Aquitalea magnusonii: one gene and its partners. The protein of the gene in region 1 interacts with the protein of each later gene in a pairwise test. Links are inferred from orthologs where the notes say so. Each region holds a gene or a part of one and is shown on either strand. Other genes may lie near its edges.

Evidence for each region.
Region 2: the proteins of DLM_RS09460 (region 1) and DLM_RS11605 interact in binary tests that used the Escherichia coli proteins (3 or more experiments, as listed by UniProt). The link is inferred for Aquitalea magnusonii from one-to-one orthologs.
Region 3: the proteins of DLM_RS09460 (region 1) and glnL interact in binary tests that used the Escherichia coli proteins (3 or more experiments, as listed by UniProt). The link is inferred for Aquitalea magnusonii from one-to-one orthologs.

Annotation. Positions count from the first base shown.
Region 1 is NZ_AP018823.1:1,971,547-1,977,001, forward strand. What follows is about bases 2,777-5,455. They hold DLM_RS09460 (P-II family nitrogen regulator), read left to right. Parts: upstream 2,777-3,786; coding sequence 3,787-4,125; downstream 4,126-5,455. Other genes in these bases: purL (phosphoribosylformylglycinamidine synthase), read right to left, coding at 2,777-3,639; DLM_RS09465 (outer membrane protein assembly factor BamD), read right to left, coding at 4,213-5,004; rluD (23S rRNA pseudouridine(1911/1915/1917) synthase RluD), read left to right, coding at 5,003-5,455. In the rest of the region: more of purL, read right to left, coding at 1-2,776. UniProt on the Escherichia coli protein: P-II indirectly controls the transcription of the glutamine synthetase gene (glnA). P-II prevents NR-II-catalyzed conversion of NR-I to NR-I-phosphate, the transcriptional activator of GlnA. When P-II is uridylylated to P-II-UMP, these events are reversed.
Region 2 is NZ_AP018823.1:2,432,305-2,438,241, forward strand. Bases 1-3,161 are described here. They hold DLM_RS11605 ([protein-PII] uridylyltransferase), read left to right. Parts: upstream 1-376; coding sequence 377-2,947; downstream 2,948-3,161. Other genes in these bases: lptG (LPS export ABC transporter permease LptG), read left to right, coding at 1-375; DLM_RS11610 (MaoC family dehydratase), read left to right, coding at 3,028-3,161. Outside these bases: more of DLM_RS11610, read left to right, coding at 3,162-3,483; DLM_RS11615 (methyl-accepting chemotaxis protein), read right to left, coding at 3,541-5,148; DLM_RS11620 (exopolyphosphatase), read right to left, coding at 5,642-5,937.
Region 3 is NZ_AP018823.1:3,253,384-3,259,001, forward strand. What follows is about bases 1-2,842. They hold glnL (nitrogen regulation protein NR(II)), read left to right. Parts: upstream 1-814; coding sequence 815-1,870; downstream 1,871-2,842. Other genes in these bases: DLM_RS15495 (DUF4124 domain-containing protein), read left to right, coding at 229-714; ntrC (nitrogen regulation protein NR(I)), read left to right, coding at 1,897-2,842. Also shown: more of ntrC, read left to right, coding at 2,843-3,354; DLM_RS15510 (LysR family transcriptional regulator), read right to left, coding at 3,366-4,283; metE (5-methyltetrahydropteroyltriglutamate--homocysteine S-methyltransferase), read left to right, coding at 4,397-5,618.

The sequences.
Region 1 (5,455 bases):
GTCGGCCAGGAAGATGGACGGCGATTCGGTGACTTCCACCATGGTGAAGCGGGCTTCGAACTGCTCGGACGCATTGCGCTGGAACTTGGGCCAGTGCTGGGCACCCGGAATGATGCCGGACAGATTGGACATCATCTGGCAGCCATTGCACACCCCCAGCGCGAAGGTGTCGCCACGCTGGAAGAAGGCTTCAAACTGCTCGCGGGCACGCGGGTTGAACAGCACGCTCTTGGCCCAGCCTTCGCCGGCACCCAGCACGTCGCCGTAGCTGAAACCACCGCAGGCAGCCAGACCCTTGAAGTCGGCCAGCGACACGCGACCGCTGATGATGTCGCTCATGTGGACATCCACGGCCTGGAAACCGGCACGGTCGAATGCCGCAGCCATTTCCAGTTGGCCGTTCACCCCCTGCTCGCGCAGGATAGCCATGCGCGGACGCGCGCCGGTGGCAATGAACGGTGCCGCCGGGTTTGCTTCGGTATCGAAGGACAGCTTGGCAAACAGGCCCTGCGACTTGGTATTGGACAGCAGCAGGTGCTCGCTGTCGGCGCAGGCCGGGTTGTCACGCATGCGTTGCAGACGGTGGCTGGTTTCGCTCCAGGCCTTGTGCAGATCGACGCGGCTTTCGTTGAACAACTCTTCGCCATGATGATTGATGATCAGGCGGTCCTTGCTGTTGATCTTGCCCAGCACGAACAGCTCGCGGCCAATGCCGGCAGCCATGAAGCGCGAAATCACTTCGGCAGTGTGGGCCTTCTTCACCTGCAGCACCGCACCCAGCTCTTCGTTGAACAGCACGCGCATGATGCGGCCATGGGTGGCGGCTTCCGGTGTCGGCTGCACGAAATCGTCGATCAGGCGCTGGGTGTTCTTGCGCTCGATCACCAGCTCTTGCAAATCCACCGTCAGGCCCACATGACCGGCAAACATCATTTCCGCCAGCGTGGCGAACAGGCCGCCATCGGCACGGTCGTGATAGGCCAGCAGCATGTCATCGCGCAGCAGGGTTTGCACGGTATTGAAGAAGGCAGCCAGTTGGGACGGGCTTTCCACGTCCGGCGCACGGCCTTCCATGGCCTTCCACACCTGGCCGTAGATGGAACCGCCCAAACGGCAGCGGCCATAGCCCAGGTCCACCAGAATGATGTCGGTATCTTTTTCATCACGCAGTTGCGGGGTAACGGTCTTGCGCACGTCTTCCACCGGGGAGAAGGCAGTGACGATCAGCGAAACCGGCGCAGTCACCGACTTCTTCTCGCCGTTTTCTTCCCATACCGTCTTCATCGACAGCGAGTCCTTGCCCACCGGAATGCTGACGCCCAGGTCCTGGCTCAGGCGGGAAACCGCTTCCACGGTTTCGTACAGGCGCGCATCTTCGCCCGGATGGCCGGCAGCGGCCATCCAGTTGGCGGACAGCTTGATGTTGCCGATATGGCTGACAAAGCTGGCGGCAATATTGGTGAGCGATTCACCAATGGCCATGCGTCCGGAAGCTGCGGCGTTGAACAAGGCAGTCGGCGTACGTTCGCCCATGGCCATGGCTTCGCCACGGTAGCTGTTGAAACCCATGGTGGTGACGGCAACGTCGGCCACCGGCACCTGCCACGGGCCCACCATCTGGTCGCGCGCGGTCATGCCGCCCACCGAGCGGTCGCCAATGGTGATGAGGAAGGACTTGTCGGCCACGGCCGGGTTGCGCAGCACGCGGTAGGCGGTTTCCTTCAGCGGGAAGCGCGAAGCGTCGAACACGCGGAATTCCAGCGGTACGGTCTTCACGTCGCGGGTCATGCGCGGCGGCTTGCCCAGCAACACTTCCAGCGGCATGTCCACCGGCTTGTTGTTGAAGTAGTCGTCGCGGACTTGCAGGTGGCCGTCATCGGTGGCCACGCCCAGCACGGCAAACGGGCAGCGCTCGCGTTCGCAAATGGCGGTAAAGCGGTCCAGGTCCTGCGGCAGGATGGCCAGCACGTAACGCTCTTGCGATTCGTTGGACCAGATCTGCATCGGGGTCATGCCCTTTTCTTCCAGATGCACCTTGCGCAGGTGGAAGATGGCACCGCGGCCAGCGTCGTTCACCAGTTCCGGGAAGGCATTGGACAGGCCACCGGCACCCACGTCGTGAATCGACACGATGGGGTTATTGGCACCGTACTGCCAGCAGCGGTCAATCACTTCCTGACAGCGGCGTTCGATTTCCGGGTTGCCGCGCTGTACCGAGTCGAAGTCCAGGTTTTCGCTGTTGGCACCGGTGTCCATGGAGGACGCCGCGCCACCGCCCAGGCCGATCAGCAGGCTGGGGCCGCCCAACTGGATCAGCAAGGCGCCTTCCGGAATTTCATTCTTGTGAATCTGTTGCTGCTGAATGCTGCCCAGACCACCGGCAATCATGATGGGCTTGTGGTAGCCGCGCATTTCGCCGTCGACAACTTCTTCAAAGGTACGGAAGTAGCCGGTCAGGTTGGGACGGCCAAATTCGTTATTGAAGGCAGCGCCGCCAATCGGGCCGTCCAGCATGATTTGCAGGGCGGAGGCAATGCGACCCGGACGGCCATATTCGGCCTTGTCTTCGCTATACACTTCCCACGGCTGCACAAAGCCCGGAATGTTCAGGTTGGACACGGTAAAGCCGGTCAGGCCGGCCTTGGGGCGCGAACCACGACCGGTGGCACCTTCGTCACGGATTTCACCACCGGAACCGGTGGAAGCACCCGGAAACGGGGAAATGGCGGTCGGGTGGTTGTGGGTTTCCACCTTCATCAGGATGTCGGTCGGTTCGGTGGTGAAACCGTACTCGGCCGTTTCCGGTGCCGGGTAGAAGCGGTCGATGAAGGCGCCTTCAATCACCGAGGCATTATCCTTGTAGGCCACCAGCGTGCCTTCCGGATGTGCATCGTGCGTGTCGCGAATCATGCGGAACAGCGACTTGCCCTGCTCTACGCCATCGATCACGAACTGCGCATTGAAAATCTTGTGACGGCAATGTTCCGAGTTGGCCTGGGCAAACATCATCAGTTCAACGTCGGTGGGATTGCGGCCCATGCGGGTGAAGTTTTCCACCAGGTAGACGATTTCGTCTTCGGACAGCGCCAGGCCCAGCGAGCGGTTGGCCGCTTCCAGCGCCGCGCGGCCGCCTGCCAGGATGTCCACACTGGTCAGCGGCTGCGGGTCCATGTGGACAAACAGCTTGTCGGCATCGTCCAGCGAGCCCAGCACGGTTTCGGTCATGCGATCGTGCAAGAGGCCCGCCAGAATCTGACGAGCCTCTTCACTTAAAGATACCCCGGCGGTGCTTACCCAGTAAGCAGTGCCGCGCTCGATCCGCAGCACTTGTTCCAGCCCGCAGTGGCGGGCAATATCGGTAGCCTTGGAGGCCCAGGGGGACAGCGTACCCAGTCGTGGGGTCACCAGAAACAACTCGCCCTGCGGCGCTGCGGCATACGGAGCCTCGCCGTAGTTGAGCAGCTTGCCCAGAATGCCTTGCTGTTCGGTCGAGAGTTCGTTTTCGCTCTCGGCAAAATGCCAGAATTCGGCTTTCAGGCTGATCTCGGGCAGGCCGGCTTCTGCAGCGGCAGCGAGAAGTTTTTCAAGACGAAACTGGGACAGGGCAGCACCGCCCCGCAGCTTGAGAATGGTCGACATGCAACACTCGCGACAAGGATCAGGAAAGCGCGTCATAATACAGCAAAACAGGCCGTACATTAAGGCCATTCTGCGGCGAATGTCGGGCTATCAATCGTCCACAGCGCATTTACGGAACAATAAAGTCACCGCAAGGAGCACCTGAGCATGAAAAAGATCGAAGCCGTGATCAAACCCTTCAAACTGGATGAAGTGCGTGAGGCGCTGTCCGACCTTGGCATCAACGGCCTGACCGTTACCGAAGTCAAAGGCTTTGGCCGCCAGAAGGGTCATACCGAACTGTATCGCGGTGCCGAATACGTGGTGGACTTCCTGCCCAAGGTCAAGGTGGAAGTGATTCTGGCCGACGATCTGGTGGATCGCGCCATTGAAGCCATCGTGGCCGCCGCCCGCACCGGCAAGATTGGCGACGGCAAGATTTTTGTCACGGCAGTTGAGCAAGTGGTACGTATCCGTACCGGCGAAACCAACGAAGACGCGATTTGATCAGCCCCCCCTGCTGCCGGCCCCACCAGGCGCAGGGCATGAAAAAAGGCCGCATCAAGCGGCCTTTTTGCTATCCGGCATGGCGGATTATTTCCACACCTTCCACCACGGCATTTCTTCCACCTGCCACGGCTGGGTCAGATAAGCACTCTTGGGGTAGTTCAGCGCCAGCACGCGCTTGGCATCGCTTGCCAGTTGCGCCATACCCAGCTTGTCGTAGGCCACCGACATCAGCGCCAATGCTTCTTCCGGATACTTGGTATTGGAGTATTCCTTCACCACGTTCTGCGCGCGGTTGGCCGCTGCCAGGTAAGCGCCACGCTTCATGTAGTAGCGTGCCACATGCATTTCGCTGCCGCCCAGTGCATCCACCAGACGGTTCATCTTTTGCAGCGCATCCGCACTATACTTGCTGTTGGGGAAGCGGGTGGTCAGTTCGCGGAAGGCCAGGAAGGATTCGCGCGCCGCTTTCGGGTCACGTTCACTCATGTCCTGACCAGCCCACTTGGACAACATGCCCTGATCGTCGTTGTAGTAGACCAAACCCTTCAGGTAGTACACGTAGTCCACATTCGGGTGGGCCGGATGCAGCTTGATGAAGCGGTCGGCAGCGGCCACGGCCAGTTCCGGTTCATTATCCTTGTAATGCGTATAGGCCAAGTCCATTTCGGCCTGCTGGGCATAGCGGCCATAAGGGTAGCGCGCTTCCAGCGTTTCGTACAGCTTGACAGCACGGGTATAATTACCGCTGTTCAGTTCATCCCGAGCTTCCGAGTAGAGCTTTTCCACGGTCCAGCCGCGCGTTTCGTCGTAGGTTTCCGTGGTTGCACAACCGGCAAGCCCCATCACCAACATTGCTGCTACAACGTATCTTTTCATGACCGATCCTTACTTTGACTCGGAGGATTATAGCGATATCTCGGAAAACGAGGTATCTGCTCGACAACAGCTGGAGGTTCCGCTCTCTTTGGGTAGCGAACGCCTTGACGCAGCTCTTGCCAAACTCCTCCCCGATTACTCCCGCAGCCGCCTGACCCAATGGATCAAGGATGGCCATGTTCTGGTGGACGGCAAAGTCGTCCCCCCGAAAACCAGGCTGCTGGGTGGCGAAAAGCTGGACGTTACCATTGTTCAGTCAAATGAAGAAATGGCTTTCCATCCCGAAGCCATGGATTTGCCCATTGTTTACGAAGATGAACACATCCTGGTGGTGAACAAACCGGCCGGCCTGGTGGTGCATCCGGCCAGTGGCAACTGGACCGGCACCCTGCTCAACGGCCTGCTGCACCACTGCCCCGCCCTGGCCCACGTACCGCGCGCCGGCATCGTA
Region 2 (5,937 bases), 460 kb from region 1 along the record:
CTGAACGTGCTGCTGGTGGTACCGGAACAGATGTCGGCACTAAACCTGATCAAGTACATCGAACATCTGAGCGCCAACAAGCAGCAGACGCAGCGTTATGACATAGCGCTGTGGAGCAAGCTGTTCTACCCGCTGGCCTGCGTATCGATGGCACTGGTGGCGCTGGCCTTCACCCCGCAACAGCGCCGGCACGGCCAACTGGGCGTGCGCTTGTTCTCCGGCATTTGCCTGGGCGTGGGTTTCCACTTCATCAACCGCCTGTTTGGCCATCTGGGATTGCTGTACAGCTGGAATCCCATCATCTCTGCCACGGTGCCGACACTGCTGTTCCTGTTTGCCGGCATTGCCATCATCCTGAAACAGGAAAGACGCTGACATGAGCCTGCACGCGAGCGACCTGACCCAAGACCTGCGCAAACAACTGGCCAACCAACGCCAGCAACTGCTTGAACAATACCGGGTCGGACGTGATCCGCAGCACTATCTGGGCCGACACAGCCAGGTGGTGGACAGCGTGCTGCAGCAACTGTGGCAGCAGGCAGGCATGGGCGAAAGTGCCACCCTGATTGCCGTTGGCGGTTATGGCCGTGGCCAGCTCTTCCCCAGTTCCGACATCGATGTGCTGGTCTTGCTGCCCAGCCCGACGCCGGCAGATTTGCCAGAACGCGTTGCCGCACTCATCGGCCGCATGTGGGATGTGGGCCTGGAAGTGGGCCACAGCGTGCGTACCATCGCCGAATGCCTGCAGGAAGCCGCAGCAGACATCACCATCGAAACCAATCTGCTGGAAAACCGGCTGATTGCCGGTGCTGCCACGCCCTATCAGCAGCTGATCCATCGCCTGGACTGCCAGCGCGACCCGCTGGCCTTCTTCGAAGGCAAGACGCTGGAACAACAGCAGCGCCACAACCGCCACTTTGGCGTGACCAACAATCTGGAACCCAATATCAAGGAAAGTCCGGGCGGCCTGCGCGATTTGCACACGATTTTGTGGATCAGCAAGGCCATCGGTCTGGGGGAAAACTGGAGCGACCTGGTACAGCGCGGCATCCTCACCCAGGCGGAAGCACGGCTGATTCACCACAGCGACCGCCAGTTGCAGCGGCTGCGCATCGACCTGCACATCCTGGCGCGCCGGCGCGAAGACCGGCTGATCTTCGATCTGCAGCAAAGCATGGGACTGGCCTTCGGCCTGCAGGACACTCCGGCCAAGCGCGCCAGCGAGCAAGTGATGCAGTTGTATTTCCGCGCCGCCAAAACCGTCAGCCAGCTCAATGGCATTCTGCTGCCCAATTTGCGCGCCCGCCTCTACTCGCAGGTGCCGCGCATCACGCAAAACCTGAACGAGCGCTTTTATTCGGTTAACGGCATGCTGGGCATCCGCCGTCCCGATGTATTCGAAACAGAGCCTTCCGCCATTCTGGAAGCCTTCCTGATGCTGCAACGCAATCCGGAACTGACCGGTTTTGCGCCGCGCATGCTGCGCGCACTGTGGCATGGCCGCAGCCACATCAATGACCGCTTCCGCAAGAATCCGGAAAACCGCCGCCTGTTCATGCAGATACTGCGCGAACCCGGCCTCACCCGCTGCCTGCGCCGCATGAACCTGTACGGCGTGCTGGGCCGTTACTTGCCCGGTTTTGGCCGCATCGTCGGGCAGATGCAGCACGACCTGTTCCATGTGTATACCGTGGATGAACACATCCTGATGGTGGTACGCAATCTGCGCCGTTTTGCCATCAGCGCCTTCAATCACGAATACCCCTTCCTGTCGCGGCTGATCAATGATTTCGAGCGGCCGGAAGTGCTGTACGTGGCCGGCCTGTTCCACGACATTGCCAAGGGCCGTGGCGGCGACCACTCCACGCTGGGCATGGTGGATGCGCGCGAGTTCTGCGAGCAACACGCGCTATCCGCCGCGGACACCGACCTGGTGGTCTGGCTGGTGGGCCAGCACCTCACCATGTCCAGCATTGCGCAGAAGCAGGACATTTACGATCCGGATGTAATCCAGCGCTTTGCCGAACTGACGCAAACCCCACGCCGACTGGCCGCACTATACCTGCTGACCGTGGCCGACATCCGCGGCACCAGCCCCAAGGTGTGGAATGCCTGGAAAGCCAAGCTGCTGGAAGACCTCTACAACGCCACCCTGCGCGTCTTGTTGCGTGGTGGCGAGGTGGACCTCAACTCGGAACTGGAAGAACGCAAGACCCAGGCACTCAGCCTGCTGCGCCTTTATGCCGTTCCGGCCGGGGTGGAGCAAAAACTGTGGTCGCAGCTGGACATGGTGTACTTCCTGCGGCACGAGGCCAAGGAAATTGCCTGGCATGCGCGCATTCTCAACCGTTTCGTCAATATCGAAACGCCCATGGTGCGCGCCCGCCTGTCGGACGATCACGAAGGCATCCAGGTGCTGGTCTACACCCCGGACAAGCCGGAACTGTTTGCCCGCACCTGTGCCTTCTTTGGCCGCACCAACTACAGCATTGCCGATGCCAAGGTATACACCACGCGCCACGGCTATGCGCTGGACACCTTCCATGTCTTCATTCCCGAGCACCACGACGGGGATTACCGCGACATGATCAACTTCATCGAATTCGAACTGGCCGAATGCCTGCGCCTGGAAACCCCGCCGCCGCCACCGGCCAACGGGCGTATCAGCCGTCACCTGAAGCACTTCCCGATTGCGCCGCAAGTGCTGATCCGTCCGGACGACAAGGACAATTTCTACGTATTGTCCATCGTGGCCGGCGACCGTCCCGGGCTGCTGGCGCGCATTGCCAAGGTGCTGGCCGATTATCACCTTAGCGTGCAGTCCGCCAAGATCATGACCCTGGGCAGCCGGGCGGAAGACTCCTTCCTGGTAAGCGGGCCCGGTTTGAAAGACGACAAGACGGTACTGGCACTGGAAAGCGAGCTGATTGCCGCACTGCGGATCTGACCTCCGGCCCGGCACCGCCTTTGACCTGTCGGCTGGCACATCGTATGCTGCAGCATCAAAACTTACGTTAACGTAAACATATGCTCTACTTCGAAGACCTGACACCGGGCCGCGTGTTCGAAACGGCCAGCCACACCCTGAGCGAAGAAGAAATCATCGCCTTTGCCAGCCAGTTTGACCCGCAGCCCTTCCATACCGACCCACAGGCGGCCAAGAGCAGTTTTTTCGATGGCCTGGCAGCCTCTGGCTGGCACACCAGCAGCCTTACCATGCGGCTGATCACCGCCAGTGAACTGAAAAACGTGGCCAATGGGCTGATCGGCATGGGCATACGCGATATGCGCTGGCCGCGTCCTACCCGTCCCGGCGATACCTTGCGTGCCAAAATCGAGGTAACGGGTCAAAAACCTTCGTCCAGCCAGCCCGGATTCGGCGTTGTGCAATTGCGCTGGACCACCCTCAACCAGCACAACGAGATTGCCATGCAACTGGAAACCGCCATCTGGGTTGCCCGCCGCACCACGACACAGCCATGAAAAAAGCCTGTCCGGATAAAACGCGGACAGGCTGTTGCGTGGGGCAAGCTCAGCAGTTCAACGCTGCTGCCATTTGCTGAAATTTTCGGTTAGCTGCGCCAGATCCTCCGAGGTTTCGGCCAGATGTCCGGCACTCTCACCAATGGAGTGGGTAGTGCTCAAATCCTGCTCTGACAAGGCATTCAACTGCTCCAGCGCTGCCGCCATCACATTGATGGAATCGGATTTGCTGCCCATCTCCCTGGCCAGTTTCTGTGCCTGCAGGCTGGACTGCTCAGCCGCCTCGATCAGGCCCTGCAGCTTGCCCGATGACAGGCGGATCTGCCCATTGACCTCGCCCACCTCTTCCACCGTGGCATCCATGCTGCTGACGGCGGAATGGGTGATCTTGCCGATTTCCTCGACAATCTCACCAATGGAATCGGTGGTGTTGGTGGTGCGCTCGGCCAGCTTGCGCACCTCGTCCGCCACCACGGCAAAACCACGCCCCATCTCTCCGGCACGGGCAGCCTCGATGGCGGCATTCAGGGCCAGCAGATTGGTCTGATCGGCAATCTCGCGAATCAGAGTCGTCATGCTGCGGATGCGGATCATCGCCTCATCCAGCTCCACCATGGCACCACGCGACTGTGACACCACGTTCACCGCACGCTCCGCCGCCGAGGTTGCGGCATCCATGGTATGGCGGCCATCCCGCGCCACATCCTGGGTATGGCGTGAATCCTGCTGATTATGTTCGGCCAGGCGCACCACATCCTGCACCGCCAGGCTGAGCGACTCCATATTGTGGCTAATCTGGTTTAATCCCTGACGCTGCTGCACCGATCGTGCCGCCAGGGCATGCATATCATCCAGCAAACCATGAGCCTGTTCCTTGGTATACAGGCTGGCCCGCATCACATCGGCAATGGTGGCGCGGTAATGAATGCGCAAGGATTCCAGCGAGGAAAGCACCTTGCCCAGCAAGCCGCCTTCATGCGCCATGGAGGCATGATCCAGCCGGCCTTCCTGCAAGTCCTGGAAGCGTCCGTCCAGCACCTTCAATACCGAGCGCACCCGCCGCCATGCCCAGATGGCCGCGCCAAGTGCCAGCACACAGCCGGTCATGCCAAGTGCCTCACGCAGCCAGAGCAAGGCATCCGGCAAGAAGAACGACACCATGGCCGCCAACAGGCCCAGCAGAAACAGCAGCGGCGCGACTTGCAACACATCAGACTGCCGTGCATAACGCTGCAAGGTGGAAGGCAGGCTGGCCTGCTTGTTCATCACTTGGCGATAAAGGGCTGCAGCGGCATCGATATCCTGCCGCTTTGGCTGGGAGCGCACCGACATGTAGCCCACAATACGGCCATGTTCGGTAATCGGGGTAACGTAAGCCTCCACCCAGTAGAAATCGCCATTCTTGGCCCGGTTTTTCACGATGCCACGCCATGGCTTGCCTGCCTTCACCGTTTCCCACAAGTCTGCAAATGCCGATGGCGGCATGTCCGGGTGGCGCACGATATTGTGGTTCTGGCCCAGCAGTTCGGCCTCGCTAAAGCCGCTGATCTCGATGAACGCGCGATTGGCGTAGGTAATGCTGCCTTTCACATCGGTCTTGGTGACGATGGGATTAACAGGGTCGACAATCAACTCGTTGGCGGTAACAGGCAGATTGATCTTCATTTGATGTGCGTTCTTTTGTTAGTTTTAATTATTTAAAACAACTTGTTTAATCTCAACATTCTAACAAGAAAGTCCATGCTTCAGGATAAGAAAACCCCAGTCCATTGCCAGGCTAATATGCACAACCCTTGCCCCAGGCCAATACCTGCTACTTGATGCCACATGGCCAGTGCGCAGAATGGCCAGGCTTAGCGCTGTATCACGACAAGCAAGGCCACCCAGACAGGGCGACGCAGCGCCTGCCGTACTCGCCAAGCGGGTGACAAACGCCAGCACCCCGCATTCTGACCCGGCAGTGCCGGGCCATCTGGCGGCGCAATATGGCAGGCTGCTGATCCCGCACTGCGTGCCACCAGCAGCAGCACCGGCAGCGCAGAGGCTTGCAATTAAAAAGGGAACATGAAAATCATGTTCCCTGATTAGCGGCATTGCACCGAGGACATTCACGGACCGGGCTTGATCAGCCCTGCCATCGCTGGCCGTAAGCGATGCATCAGCCTTGCGCCCGGATACGGGTAATCAGCTCGTCGCGGATATCCTCATACTGATCGACACTGACCTGACAAGTCCCCGCCGCCTCATGGCCGCCACCACCGTACTGCAGCATCAGCGCCCCCACATTGGTGCGGCAACTGCGATCGATGATGGACTTGCCAGTGGCAAACACGATGTTCTGCTTGTTCAGGCCCCACATCATGTGGATGGAAATATTGCACTCCGGATACATCGCATATACCAGGAAGCGGTTGGCCGGATAGATGGTTTCTTCCAGCAGCAGGTTGAGCAACA
Region 3 (5,618 bases), 1.3 Mb from region 1 along the record:
GGTCCTGACGGATACCGCGCTATCAAAGGATGTTGTGTCCAGCACTGCAGGCCGATTGCGGATTGTCCATGATATTGGCAAGTAGCGCGCATGAAGCGCATGCTGCCGCATTCCCGGTCATCTGGCAAATTGCCTCCTCTTGTTCCGGCAATGCAGATGTGACGTGCGCCAGCCTTTTGCTTATCATAGCGTCACGTCCACCCGTTTTCTCCGCTAATGCCCAAAACCATGAAAACGCTTGCCTTCTGCCTGCTGCTGACCTGCAGCCTCGCCCAGGCCGAGGTATACAAATACGTCGATGCCAACGGCAATGTCACCTTCACCAATGTGCCGATCAAGGGTGCCAAGCCCATGCATCTGGCACCGCTGTCCACCTATGGCGGCGGCGGTTCCAGTAAACCGCGCGCAGCAGGCAATAGCCGATCGGCCTCGACACCGGATGGCTACCCCAGCGTGGACAACGGCACCCAGTCCAAGCGTGATGAGGGCAGGCGCAAGATACTGGAAGGCGAGCTGTCCAACGAGAAAAAGGCACTGGCTGATGCACAAAAAGCCTATACCGAAGGTGCCGCCACTCGCAACGGCGACGAAACCCGTAATTACCAGAAATACCTGGATCGGGTACAGAAACTAAAGGACGCCGTGACCGAGCGACAGAAGAACGTGGATGCCTTGCGCCGCGAATTGGGGCAGTCCGCGTCATCTGCACAATAATGGTGCATCATTAAGGCCGATTTCGTGCATCCGCTGTGCTCTGGCTTGGCGTGCTTATTGCTAACAGCTACAGGCACAGCCCCATCCGATTCGGAGCACCATGAACTCTCCCAGCTTTGCCGGTCTGGAATTACTCGATACGCCGGTACTGATTGCCCATGCCGACGGCAGTCTCGAGTTTGCCAATCCCGCTTGTGAAAACCTGCTCGCCATAGGCCGGCGCGAGCTGCTGCGCCACACCCTGTTCGAGTTGCTGCAGGACAGCCCTGCCTTGCGGCAAGCGCTGACGACCGCGCTACAACACAATTCCAGCTATATCGAGCACGACCTGGAGCTGCGTACGCCGCATGGTGAGCAGCCGCTGCATATCGCCCTGTCAGTGACGCCGATTGATGCGGAAGGCCGGCTGGCGCTGGTCGAGCTGCGACCGCTGGATCAGCAACTGAAAATTGCCAATGAAGAGCGGCTTTTGCTGCAACAACAGGCTAATCGCGAGCTGATTCGTAACCTGGCGCATGAAATCAAGAACCCCTTGGGGGGAATCCGCGGTGCGGCCCAGTTGCTGGAGCATGAGCTGTCAGACCGGCCGGAGCTGAAGGAATACACCGAAGTCATCCAGGAAGAAGCGCTGCGCCTGCAATCGCTGGTAGACCGTCTGCTGGCCCCGCATCGCCGCCATGTGCGCAGCGAAATCAATATCCACGAAGTGCTGGAACGGGTGCGCAGCATTGCGCTGGCCGAGTATCCGCAGGGTCTCACCATCCGCCGCGATTACGACACCAGCCTGCCGCAGATGGTGGCCGACAAGGAGCAATTGATCCAAGTGGTGCTCAACATCGTCAAGAATGCCATTCAGGCGATGAAGGCCAAGGGCGAGGTGATTTTGCGTACCCGCGTTGCCCGGCAAGTCACCCTGGCACGCAAGCGTCATGGGCTGGCATTAAAATTGCAGATTGTCGACAACGGCCCCGGCATTCCGGAAGAAATCAGGGATCACATTTTCTATCCCCTGGTCACCGGACGCGCCGAAGGCACTGGTTTGGGGCTGACATTGGCCCAGGCCTATGTGCATCAGCATGGCGGTAGCATCGAATTTGAATCCCGCCCCGGCCAGACCTGCTTTACCGTGATGCTGCCTTTCAGCAACACGGATTGAACTCAATTACAGAAACGAGGGCTGCTATGAATAACCCGGTGTGGATCATCGATGACGACAAGGCCATCCGCTGGGTACTGGAAAAGGCGCTTGGCCGCAGCGGCATCGGCTTTGACAGCTTTTCCAGTGCCGATGACGCACTCAACGCCCTGTACGACAATACGCCGCGCGTCATCATTTCCGACATTCGCATGCCGGGGACGGACGGCCTGAAATTCCTTTCCAAGGTAAAGGCGGATCACCCGCAATTGCCGGTCATCATCATGACCGCGCATTCCGACCTGGACTCCGCCGTTGCCGCCTTTCAAGGTGGTGCCTTCGAATACCTGCCCAAGCCCTTTGATGTCGACCAGGCGGTGCAACTGATCGAGCGCGCACTGGCGGAAAGCAATAGCCAGATCGAAGCCACTGGCGGGGTGGAAGCCATGCCAGTGCTGCTAGGCCAGGCTCCCGCCATGCAGGACGTGTTCCGCGCCATTGGCCGCTTGTCACAATCGCACGTCACCGTGCTGATTACCGGCGAGTCCGGTACCGGCAAGGAGCGGGTGGCCGAAGCGCTGCATCGCCATTCGGTGCGCTCCAGCAAGCCTTTCATTGCCCTGAATACCGCAGCCATTCCCAAGGATTTGCTGGAGTCCGAGCTGTTTGGCCATGAAAAAGGCGCGTTTACCGGCGCGCTGGCCACCCGGCGCGGTCGTTTTGAAGAGGCGGAAGGCGGCACGCTGTTTCTGGATGAAATCGGCGACATGCCCACCGAGCTGCAAACCCGCTTGCTGCGCGTGCTGTCGGACGGACACTTTTACCGCGTGGGCGGCCATGTGCCGATCAAGGCCAATGTGCGGGTGATTGCCGCCACCCACCAGAATCTGGAAGACCGGGTCAAACGCGGCCTGTTCCGGGAGGACCTGTTCCACCGCCTGAACGTGATCCGCCTGCGTCTGCCGCCCTTGCGCGAACGGCGCGAGGACATCCCGCTGCTGACCCGCCATTTCCTGGCCAAGAGCGCCAGCAGTCTGGGCGTTGAGCCCAAGCGCCTGACCGAAGCGGCCATGGAAGTGATCAAGTTCCACAGCTTTACCGGTAATGTGCGCGAACTGGAAAACCTGTGTCAGTGGATTACCGTGATGGCACCGGGCCAGCAGGTGGAAGTGGGCGACTTGCCCGCCGAACTGCGCGAACCGGAAGCCGCTGCACCAGCCACAGAGAGCGATGGCAGCCCGGTGATCAGCAGTGCCGTGCACGTGGTGGACTGGACGCTGGGCCTGGCCGAAGAAGTGGCACGCCGACTGCGCGCCGGTGAAGTCGGCATCATCGACGACCTGACCCGACGCTTTGAAGAAAGCTGCATCCGCACCGGGCTGGCCCACACCGGTGGCCGCAAGGTGGAAGCCGCCCATTTGCTGGGCTGGGGCCGCAACACCCTGACCCGCAAGATTCAGGAACTGGGCATGGAAGGGCATGACGAACATGCCGACCATGTCTAGGCCCTGACTGCTTAGCCTGCCAGTACGGTAAGGCCGGGGAGCGTGGCGAAGCTGCGCTCCCGTACCGTGGCCAGAAAATCCTGCATGAAGGCAAGCGGCGCATCCTCGCTACGCACCGCGGCATACAACTCGCTGCGCAGGCCCTCATCGCCAATGGTACGCGCCACCACATAGCCCTTTTCAAGATAAGGCCGCACCGCCCAGTACGGCAAGGCCGCCACCCCGCGCCGGCTGGCCACCAACTGGATGATGGCCACCGTCAGCTCGCTGCTGCGCCGTGGCGGGTTCACCCCGGCGGGCAACAACACCTTGCGCCACAAATCCAGCATGTCATCCGGCACCGGGTACTGGATCAGCGTTTCCCCGGCGAAATCCGCCGCCTGCCACACTTTTTTGTCCGCCAGCGGATGATCCCGCGCCACGATGCCCACCATCTCGTAGGCAAACAGCGGCTGATGCACGATGCCGGCTTGGGCCTCCACTTCCGACACGATGGCCAGGTCAGCGCGCTGGGTCAGCAGCAGGCTGACCGGGTCGGCATGAAAGCCGGACACGATGTCCAGCTCCACCGCCGGCCAGTGCTGACGGTAACTGTCCATGGCCGGCATCAGCCAGTCAAAGCAGGTATGGCACTCCACCGCCACCCGCAACTCCCCTGCCTCACCCTCACGGATACGCGCCACATCGCGCTCGGCGGCCGCCACGCGGCCCAGCAGCTCATGCGCCAGCGTCAGCAGGCGTTCCCCCGCCAGGGTAAAGCGTAGCGGCTGGCTTTTGCGTTCAAACAGCGGCTGCTGATAGTAGGCCTCCAGCTGCTTCAGTTGATGCGACAAGGCGGACTGGGTGAGAAACACCCGTTCTGCCGCCAGCGACACGCTGCCGGTTTCCTGCAAGGCAATCAGGGTGCGCAAGTGGCGCAGTTCCAGCATGATGGACTCCCGCGGCTATTCATGAAAATTATTAATGCAAAATACAAAAATTATGCGTTTGAATCATACAGCAAAAACCACCATGCTGGAGCCACTGACCACAAGGAGCCACCATGACCACACTGCACCTGAGCGGATTTCCGCGCATCGGCGCCAAGCGCGAGCTGAAATTTCTGCTGGAAGACTACTGGCAAGGCAAAATTGACGAACAGGCACTGCGGCAGGGCGCGCGTGAACTGCGCCAGCGCCACTGGCTGCTGCAAAAGGGTGCCGGCATCACCCTGTCCCCGCTGGGCGACTTCTCCTTGTACGACCACGTGCTGGACGCGCAGATTCTGGTGGGGGCCATCCCGCCGCGCTTCGGCTTTGATGCCGCCACGCTCAGCAGCGCGCAATACTTCCAACTGGCACGCGGCAATCAGCAGCAGCCCGCGCTGGAAATGACCAAGTGGTTTGATACCAACTATCACTACCTGGTGCCGGAATGGCATGCCGACACCCGTTTTGCCGCCAATCCGGCCCCTTTGCTGGCCCAGTTGGCCGAGGCGCGCGCGCTGGGCATCCGCACCAAGCCGGTGCTGGTTGGCCCGCTTACCCTGCTGTGGCTGGGCAAGTGCAAGGGTGGAGAGTTCGACCGGCTGCAACTGCTGCCGGCACTGCTGGCATGCTACGAAAACATACTGCAGCAACTGGCCGCAGCCGGCGTGTCCTGGGTACAACTGGACGAGCCCATCCTGGCACTGGACTTGCCCGCCGACTGGCTGCAGGCCATCAGCACGGCCTACCGGCAACTGGCCGCCAGCCCGCTCAACATCCTGCTGGCCACTTATTTTGGCAGTGTGGCGGAGCACGCCGCCCTGCTCACCACGCTGCCGGTAGCCGGCCTGCATCTGGACCTGGTACGCGCACCGGAGCAGCTCGCGGCTTTTGCCGCCGATTGGCCGGCTGACAAGATTCTCTCGGCGGGCATCGTGGATGGCCGCAATATCTGGCGCAGCAATCTGACCGCCCAACTGGCACTGCTGGAGCCACTGGCCGGGCAACTGGGCAACCGGCTGTGGCTGGCACCCAGTTGCTCGCTATTGCACTGCCCGGTGGATGCGGCAGCCGAAACCGAAATGGATGCCGACCTCCGTAGCTGGCTGGCCTTTGCCGTACAAAAGCTGAACGAACTGAAACTGCTGCAGCGCGGGCTGGAACAAGGCCGCAACAGCATCGTGCATGAATTGCAGGCCAGCGATCATGTGCAGGCCATACGCCGCAGCAGCCCGCTGATCCACCGGCCTGCGGTGCAGGACAAGCTAGCCTCCCTGCCGCCGGGTGCCGACCAACGCC